DNA from 4 places in the Oceanobacillus sp. AG genome. Region 1 is predicted to be linked to each of the others. Evidence: riboswitches for the same ligand, from Rfam matches in the RefSeq annotation. Region 1 holds a riboswitch; each other region holds the start of a gene.
What was found. A riboswitch is a leader RNA that binds a small molecule or an ion and turns the genes downstream of it on or off. The one in region 1 is predicted to bind thiamine pyrophosphate.
Positions count from the first base shown of each region.

Region 2: another riboswitch for thiamine pyrophosphate. It lies ahead of thiM (hydroxyethylthiazole kinase); the one in region 1 lies ahead of GN217_RS14300 (acetylornithine deacetylase).
Region 3: another riboswitch for thiamine pyrophosphate. It lies ahead of thiW (energy coupling factor transporter S component ThiW); the one in region 1 lies ahead of GN217_RS14300 (acetylornithine deacetylase).
Region 4: another riboswitch for thiamine pyrophosphate. It lies ahead of thiT (energy-coupled thiamine transporter ThiT); the one in region 1 lies ahead of GN217_RS14300 (acetylornithine deacetylase).

Region 1 is NZ_WOWT01000027.1:45,268-47,474, reverse strand. It holds gene GN217_RS14300 (acetylornithine deacetylase) at 1-969, opposite strand, end outside; TPP riboswitch at 1,105-1,207, opposite strand; gene GN217_RS14295 (CynX/NimT family MFS transporter) at 1,899-2,207, shown strand, end outside.
Region 2 is NZ_WOWT01000012.1:27,589-29,795, forward strand. It holds gene GN217_RS07980 (hypothetical protein) at 1-28, shown strand, start outside; gene GN217_RS07985 (hypothetical protein) at 333-641, shown strand; TPP riboswitch at 726-827, shown strand; gene thiM (hydroxyethylthiazole kinase) at 935-1,714, shown strand; gene GN217_RS07995 (cysteine hydrolase family protein) at 1,716-2,207, shown strand, end outside.
Region 3 is NZ_WOWT01000015.1:75,715-77,921, reverse strand. It holds gene GN217_RS09745 (Ger(x)C family spore germination protein) at 1-361, shown strand, start outside; TPP riboswitch at 704-809, shown strand; gene thiW (energy coupling factor transporter S component ThiW) at 896-1,381, shown strand; gene thiD (bifunctional hydroxymethylpyrimidine kinase/phosphomethylpyrimidine kinase) at 1,412-2,207, shown strand, end outside.
Region 4 is NZ_WOWT01000013.1:100,473-102,679, reverse strand. It holds gene GN217_RS08940 (M3 family oligoendopeptidase) at 1-884, shown strand, start outside; TPP riboswitch at 940-1,044, shown strand; gene thiT (energy-coupled thiamine transporter ThiT) at 1,464-2,042, shown strand.

The sequences.
Region 1 (2,207 bases):
TCCACCCCATTCAAAAGTAGGCGGATGATGGCACAACCAAGGATCTGCTTTGGCAATGCGAAGAATATAGTCTTCTATTTCTTTACTCACTTGTTCATGCGTCTCATTCGGATAATAATGCACCGTGATCCATAAACGACACTCATCAGCAATAAATGCCGCATGGCGTCCCCCTTCAATTACAGCAGGATTAATCGTATTCGTTCCCGCCGGATATCCTTCATACTGTTTCGTTACAGCCCAATAGCGCTCCAGCTCTTGTAAGCCTTCTATAACTTTCATCATCTTTTCAATTGCACTCGCTTCAGGCAGACCACCGCCAGCATGTATCATGTTCCTTCTCATCGCATCATGAAACGTACGCGGATTTTTTACCGTAATCCACCCAGTTATTACACCGCCTTGACCTTGGATATGTAAATCACTCGTATCTACTACAAGCGCAAAGTCTGCATTATACCCTCGCTCGCAACATTGCAACGTACCCGCCTCACCAACTTCTTCACCTATAACAGATTGGAAAATCAGATCTCCTGGCAATTCGATATCCGCTTCATTCAATAGTTTCGTTGCGAATAATGCACTAGCAAGCCCGCCCTTCATATCAGCGGCTCCTCGACCAATAATCCGATCTTCTTCGATAATCGGCTCGAATGGATTCGTTTTCCACACTTCATCTTCACGAGCCTCAGCTACATCAATATGACCATTGATGATGAGACTATTATGTGTAGTAGATTTTATTCCCTTTTTCACACCAACAACATTCGGGTCATTTGGATACACGTCCCACATGTCGATTTCAAAGCCCATTCGATGTAAATAATCAGCGATAAAATTCTGTGCATCTTTCGTATTCCGAGCAGGAGGCGCAGATGTATTATATTCAATGAGCTTTGATAATAAATCAATTAATTCCATTTTTCTTGCGTCGACTTGCTTTAATAAGTGTTCAACCGTTATATCCATTAGATAACTCCCTCTCTAATTTATTTTAATAGACAACTAGTCATTCACCTCCCTAAACAAAAAAACCACTCCTAGAAAATAGAAGTGGTTAGAATAAGACACAAATTAGTTACATGAAAAAACATGTTCTTCAATCTGTTCTATTCACCGCTTCCTTACGCTAGTTCAAACTAGATCAAGTTCAAGGGTTGAGGATTACCTCTCTCAGTTTTTCAGTAAAACACCCCTAGTGGTGATTAAATATGAGTTTTTCAGACATTAAGTTTAGTATGTCATATTGATTGTTAAACTGCAACCTCTGTTTGATGTACTCTCTTCTATTTTGATTTCTTATGATAAAACGAAATGTATGCAGGACTATTTAGCTCATTTTTTATCATAATTAATTATCATTAATTAAAAATAAAATTTCAGTTATACTAAAAAAAAGATTCGACGGTAAGTAAGAAAAACCCTCTAATACAGGCATATTCAAGTGTCTTATTAGGGGGTTTTATTTAGATTACATATATAGCGTCATCATGTTGAAATTACTCTTCAAAAAAAGAAAACAGCTTAAAGTGTATGTCAGCAACATTATATTTGCATCTATAAACAAACATGTCTATTTTAGTTATAAAAGTATCCCCTTGTCCGGTTTTTGGTTTTACTTAACTAGCATTGAGCTACCATAATGACTCGCGGGCAAACGATCAGATATGGTACCTCAAATTCAAAAACTAATGATGAAAGCGCTAATCGGAGCTACATTAGCAAATCTTCTGAACGGCGCCATTGTTGCAATGCTTATTTTCTAATAAATCTATACTTGAATACCAGAAAGAATATTATTTAGGATGTTTGCTTCAAGCGAATAACAATGATTGATGTATGTTTGTTTGAATGATATCCTATTTAATATTGGAATATAGATTGAAAGAAGGTCTTTCATGAAGAATACAGATCATGCTATCAATAAAGGTCCTTTTAATTTACAGAACCTTATTTTAACAATTGGAATTATATTCGTAGCTTTTAACTTACGGCCTGCTATTACGTCAATCGGTCCTTTAATTCGTTTAATCAGAGATGACGTTGATATTACGAATGGAACGGCAGGGTTATTGACAAGCTTACCCCTGATTACATTTGCCATTGTATCACCAATTGTTCCAAAGTTATCTAGAAAATTAACAAGCGAAATTGCATTAATCATTGGTTTACTTTTAATCATTATCGGTATTCTAATTCGCTCTTTC
Region 2 (2,207 bases), on a different contig from region 1:
TTACACCATTTTTCCGAGCAAGTCTTAAGCGGGAAGTGGGGTATTTAGGAATCTTAACATCCTGACGTTGATAGCTCCTCTTAGGCGAAATGAGCTGGTCAATAGGGATTGATAACCTTCTATATGTCCGGAATACTGTCATGTTGCTCACGGAATTTGTATTTTCGATATTCTGAATGCATAGTCACCTGAGAAAAAGGATTCATCTCGTTTTCCGACCCAAATTTCATGTCAAAAATAGGGATTTGTCTAGTGCGGTTTCCTGTACTCTGCCATAGGCTGTAGGGAAGGGAAAGAACAGGATAAAATTTTTCTTGAAAAGGAGCATATACATGCATGGATTTGTAAATCATGTACCGATGCATCATTCGCCATTACCATATCCAGAAATGCACCGGGCTCGTCCGCCGGGTCCGTTTGGGCCAGGTGGCGGTATTGATCCGCTTGCAGCTGGATTAATAGGAGCAGGACTAGGATTTTTAGGTGGCAGTTTAATCGCTGGAGGACCAGGTTTTGGCTTTGGACCGGGATACGGTCCTGGGTTCGGTCCAGGGGCCGGATTTGGTTACGGTCTTGGCTTCGGACCCGGCCCGGGATTTTGGCAGTACGGTCCCGGATTCGTGCCATATGGTGGTTTTTAATATAAAAGAAAGGGTTTGGGTGCACGCACGCAAACCCTTTCTTTTATATTAAAAATAAGATAGACTAGTCATAAAGAATAGATATTTTTCCACTAGGGGTGCCAGTCGGCTGAGATAAGACTTTTTCTTAATCCCTTTGAACCTGATCTAGTTCATACTAGCGTAGGAAAGTGGAGTTGGTATACATACTTAAATTGTATTAATAACCACTCCAATTCCCGGGGTGGTTTTTCTTTTTTAAAAACTACCTCGCCCTTAATCTATTTCAATTTACTAAAAAGGAGGAAGTTTACATGAACTATATTGCTAAAATTCGAGAAAAAAGTCCGTTTATCTATAACATCACGAATGAGGTTGCGACAAATTTTGCGGCAAATGGTTTAATTGCGATTGGTGCGTCTCCAGCCATGTCGAATACACCAAAAGAGGCGGAGGAGAATGCGAGTCATGCGGATGCTGTCGTATTGAATCTCGGAACTTTAACCGAGGATCGGGCCGAGGCGATGCTGCTTGCTGGCCTTAAAGCGAATGAAAAAGGAATTCCAGTCATTCTTGATCCCATCGCAGCAGGGGGAACAAAATTCCGTACGAAAGTGATTAATGAATTATTGGAAAAGGTGAAATTCGCTGCTATCCGAGCGAATGCTGGGGAAATTTCCGTACTTGGCGGAGCGCTTGATATTATGAAAAGCCCTGACTCTACGGTTGAATCGATTGATCCGAAAATTGCTCAAACAGTAGCGAAAGAATATGATACGGTTGTTATTGCAACAGGGAAAACAGACGTCATTACAGACGGAACGCGCATGAGTCTTTGTAATAATGGGCATACCATGCTACAAAATATTACGGCAAGCGGGTGCCTGCTTTCGTCTCTCGTTGGGCCTTATTTAAGTGTTGCCGAAGACTTGTATGAGGCAAGTGTGGAAGTGACTGCAGCTTACGGGATAACTGCGGAACTTGCGATGAAAAAGGCGGAAGGGCCGGGCACGTTCATCCCTGCTTTACTTGATCAGCTTTATCTGCTTGATCAGGAGACGGTGAATACGTATAAAAAGCTACAAGAGATTTAGAATGAATACAACAAACGGGAACATAGCTCTACTTCTAGTCGATTTACAAAATGATTTTTGCCATCCGGAAGGCACTGCAGGTAAACGCGGGAAAGATATTCATGCTTTTTATGAAAAAATGAAACAGATGAAGGATTTGCTAGAAGCAGCACGAGAATGTGAGATTCCAGTGATTCATGTGATCTCGGAACATAGTGCTTGGACGGAATCCCCTTCTGCAAATGAACGATTTGGCCGAAGCAATCAGAAAAGTAATTTATCCTACTGTGAACCTGGAAGCTGGGGAGCGGAAATTCATGAGTATTTCACTCCGCTTCCAGGAGAAAAAGTTGTCGTAAAACATCGGTATAGCGCGTTTGTCCATACAAATCTTGAGCTTTTATTACGCTCAAATGGTATAAGACACCTTACGATTATTGGAGCTTACACGAATGTGTGTATTGACACGACTGCTCGTGATGCTTCTATGAGAGATTTTTTCGTAACGGTTCCC
Region 3 (2,207 bases), on a different contig from region 1:
TTTAATGCTTAATACAGGTAAAGGGAAAATAAAAATTGTCGACTCTGATTCGTTAGCGTTTAAGGCAGATATCACAATGAAACTGGAATTATTAGAAACCTCAATCCCAATGGACATTAAATCAGAAGATACTTCTCGGAAATTCGAACGTGATATAGAGAAATACTTTGTAAGAGAATATGAAAACCTATTCGCGAAACTTCAAGAAGTAAACTCAGATGCATTGGGTCTTGGGAGAAAGTATATCACTTCAAGAAAAGGAAGTAAGACGACTAACAAGGAATGGATGGAAAAATATCAAGATGCCAAAATAGAATTTGATATCGATGTGACAATTGTCAACTTTGGGGCGATTGATTAATAAGTGGACAGCTAAACCTTCATGGTTTAGCTGTCCGTCTTTTTATTTAACCGCCTTAAAGAAGAAGGAGTCAACCTTTATTACTATGCTCAAATAAGGAATTCGCACGCTATGTCGGACAGTTTATGCTCGATTTAATGCGTGATAACACCAACTGAAATCATTCCCCGTTTTGCTAACCGAATCCGTGCAATCCATTTATAAGCTTACCGGGTTGGAGAAATTGAGGTGGACAAGTATCCTAGTGAAGCCATAGAGAAAACTGGTTCTTGTCTATACCTTTTTTCAAAACATGTGACATTTATGAAAACTTTTGCTATGCTAGATTCGAACTAAATAATATGAAACTACTAGGGGTGCCCTAACTGGGCTGAGAGGAAAGTGTGTTTCCGACTCTTATCGACCTGATCTGGTTAATGCCAGCGTAGGGAAGTAGTGAGATTGTTCTCATAACTATTTTCTTGTGAAGCCAGGTCTAATCATGACCTGGCTTTTTAATTGGTTGATTTTACCCCTTAAGATTGGAGGTCAAGTATGAATAAAACCCGTCTCATCACGACGATGGCCGTCTTTATCGCAATTGGAACAATCAGCGCACAATTAATCTGGTTTCCTGCCGGTGTAGCCCGCGCTTATCCAGTACAGCATGCGATTAATGTCGTAGCCGCTGTCACCTTGGGACCCGGTCCGGCAGTCATTATTGCTTTCATGATCAGTCTATTACGCAATATGCTCGGACTAGGAACCTTATTAGCCTTCCCAGGTGCAATGGTCGGCGCTTTTCTTGCAGGGTTCCTGTATAAGCAAACCAAGAAGCAATCGCTCGCCGCATTAGGTGAAGGGATTGGCAGTGGGGTTATTGGTGCATTATTTGCAGTGCCATTTGCTTATGTATTTATGGGGACATCGGCCGGTGCATTTGTTTTCATCCCCCCATTCCTTGTAAGCAGTATATCTGGAGCAATTCTTGGACTGCTCGTTGTATCTAAAGTTTACACCAAGGGCTTAATAAAAAATTAAAATGAGTAAGTTGATGAAGGAGAATGTTCAATGAAGAATGTTGCATGTGCTCTAACGATAGCGGGTACGGACCCGAGCGGCGGTGCTGGAATTCACGCCGATCTGAAAACGTTTCAGGAATTGAAAACTTATGGGATGTCGGTTATCACCTCCATCGTGTCCCAAAACACGACAGGTGTTCAAGCTGTTTCCCACGTCTCTCTAGAAATGATCGAACAGCAACTAGACTCGATTATTTCTGATATGCCTATCCATGCATTTAAAACAGGGATGATTGCCAATCAGGATATGATGAAAATGATTTATAATAAAATTAAGCATTTGGATGCACCTTATGTTATGGACCCGGTCATGGTTGCCACAAGCGGTGACACATTGATTGAACGCGATTCCCGTAATTATTTGCGGAAGAATTTGCTCCCTCTTACAACAATTGTAACTCCAAATATTCCAGAAACAGAATATCTAATAGATGAAAAAGTTGAAACCGATGAGGACATGAAGCAGGCTGCCGAAATGCTTGTGAAAAATTTTGGCGCGAAAGCTGCACTAGTTAAAGGCGGTCACCGCGAAGGCGATGCGGTTGATTTCCTTTATGATGGTTCAAGGATCCATAGCTTTTCGGCTCCCCGAATAAATACAAATAATACACATGGTACAGGTTGTACGTATGCAGCAGCGATAACTGCTAATCTAAGCCAAGGCCTCCCTCTTAACATTGCGGTTAAACAGGCAAAACATTATGTAACGCTCGCGATCAAGTATTCTTTGGACTTAGGAGCTGGTAGCGGACCGACAAATCATTGGGCACCGCGTATCCATACAA
Region 4 (2,207 bases), on a different contig from region 1:
ATGTCGATGCACCTATTACCGACCAAGTTAAAAAATTGAGCTATACAGAAGGCGCCAAATTTATTATTGATCAATTCCGTTCTTTTAGCCCAAAGATGGCGGATTTTGCTGAGCAAGCTTTTGAAAAACGTTGGATTGAAGCGGAAGATCGGCCTGGAAAACGTCCTGGCGGTTTCTGTACGAGTTTTCCTGATAGTAAGGAAACGAGAATATTTATGACGTATTCTGGAACAGCATCGAATGTTGCCACGTTAGCCCATGAACTTGGTCATGCTTATCATCAGCATGTGATGAATGACGTTCATGGTCTTAATCAACGTTATGCAATGAACGTCGCGGAGACGGCCTCAACTTTTGCGGAAATGATTGTCGCTGATGCAGCAGTTGAACAGGCAGAAACAGCAGAAGAAAAGAAAGCTTTACTTGAAGATAAAGTTAATCGAAGTGTTGCTTTCTTTATGAATATTCATGCCCGGTTTATCTTTGAATTAAATTTTTATAAAGAAAGAGAAAAAGGCTTTGTCTCACCGGCAAGATTGAATGAATTGATGGTGGAAGCACAGAAAGAAGCTTATCAAGATGCACTCGATGAATATGATCCTTATTTCTGGGCGTCGAAACTTCATTTCCATATAACAGGGACACCATTCTATAATTTCCCTTATACATTTGGTTATTTGTTCAGTCTTGGCATTTATGCCCGCGCAAAAGAGCAGGGAGAGAGCTTTGAAGATGACTATATTGCATTACTGGAAGATACGGGACGGATGTCAGTAGAAGAGCTTGCGATGAAACATTTACAAGTCGATCTTACAAAACCGGACTTCTGGGAAGCTGCAATCGAGCTTTGCATCAAGGACGTCGAAGCGTTTCTTAAACTGTAAATTTGTTTTATAAGTGTACATTAGCTATAATAGGGTTAACGAAAAAAGCATAGAAAAAGCCAACAGGGGGAGCTAATAGCTGAGAGTGGGCAACGAGGATTGCTCAGACCCTTTGAACCTGTTAGTTAGTACTAGCGTAGGGATGATGGTCTTTTGATGGATAAAAAGCAATGTGAGCGGATTCCCCATCAGGAACCTTCCCTTGGCATTGCTTTTTTTGTATTTAAAAAGGTTGTTCGAAAAGTCCGGTAAAAAAAGAGAAAGCTCGTTGGCTCGATTTTCCGCTCCTCATGTACCTATTTACGTACATTCCGGTGCGGGGAACTTTCGCCGCACAGGACGTTGCGCTCTTAGCCGACCTCGGTCTTTTTTATCCTCCTTTTTGAACACCATTTAAAATAGCTTATAGAGTGAAACTTCATTCAGTGGGGATTCTTATCTCCCCACTGAATGTTAGTTGAACAGAATCAGGTATTTACGGACTGTTTAGCCCTACCTTCACATCTTGGGTTTCCCTCATGTTTGGAGGAGGGGGTATTACAGACCGTTAGTACGTGAAAAAAAGGGGAGTTATAAGGAATGAAGTCTAATAAACTACTATTTTTAATTGAAGTATCAATCTTCACTGCTTTGGCGTTACTTTTAGATATTTTGCCAATATCTTTTAAAATCTGGGCGCAAGGTGGTTCGGTCTCCTTTGCAATGATTCCGGTATTTATAGTAGCGTTCCGTTGGGGATTAAAAGGTGGATTAGTATCCGGTTTCCTCTGGGGGATGTTACAGATTGCAACGGGGAACGCATATATTCTGACGCCACTTCAGGGGTTCATTGATTATACACTTGCCTTTACGGTGATTGGTTTTGCCGGTCTGTTCGCAAGACAAGTTCAAGAAGCGGTACGGGACGGGCGGACTAAAGTGTACCTAACGTATATAACGGCGGGTGTACTGCTTGGTTCTGTGTTGCGTTTTCTTGCACATACCGTTGCTGGGGCGGTATTTTTCGGTTCAGCAGCGATTGAGGGGCAATCCGTTTGGGTGTATTCGATTATCTATAATTCATCGTACATGTTCCCGTCATTTGTATTGTCAGCAGTGATTGTATTTTTCCTATTCCATAAACAGCCGCGCGCATTACTCAACCTAGCATCAAACTAAAACCGCAATCTATCCGCTCACATTGCAACTGTAAAAATAATGATCTCTCCCAAATTAAGGAGAGATTTTTTTTAGGTTAACTGTTTCAGAGTGAATACGTAGTTCCCCCGGCGCAGATTTTCAGCACAACATTATAAAAAAGAATCAATTCGTTCTGGTTGATAA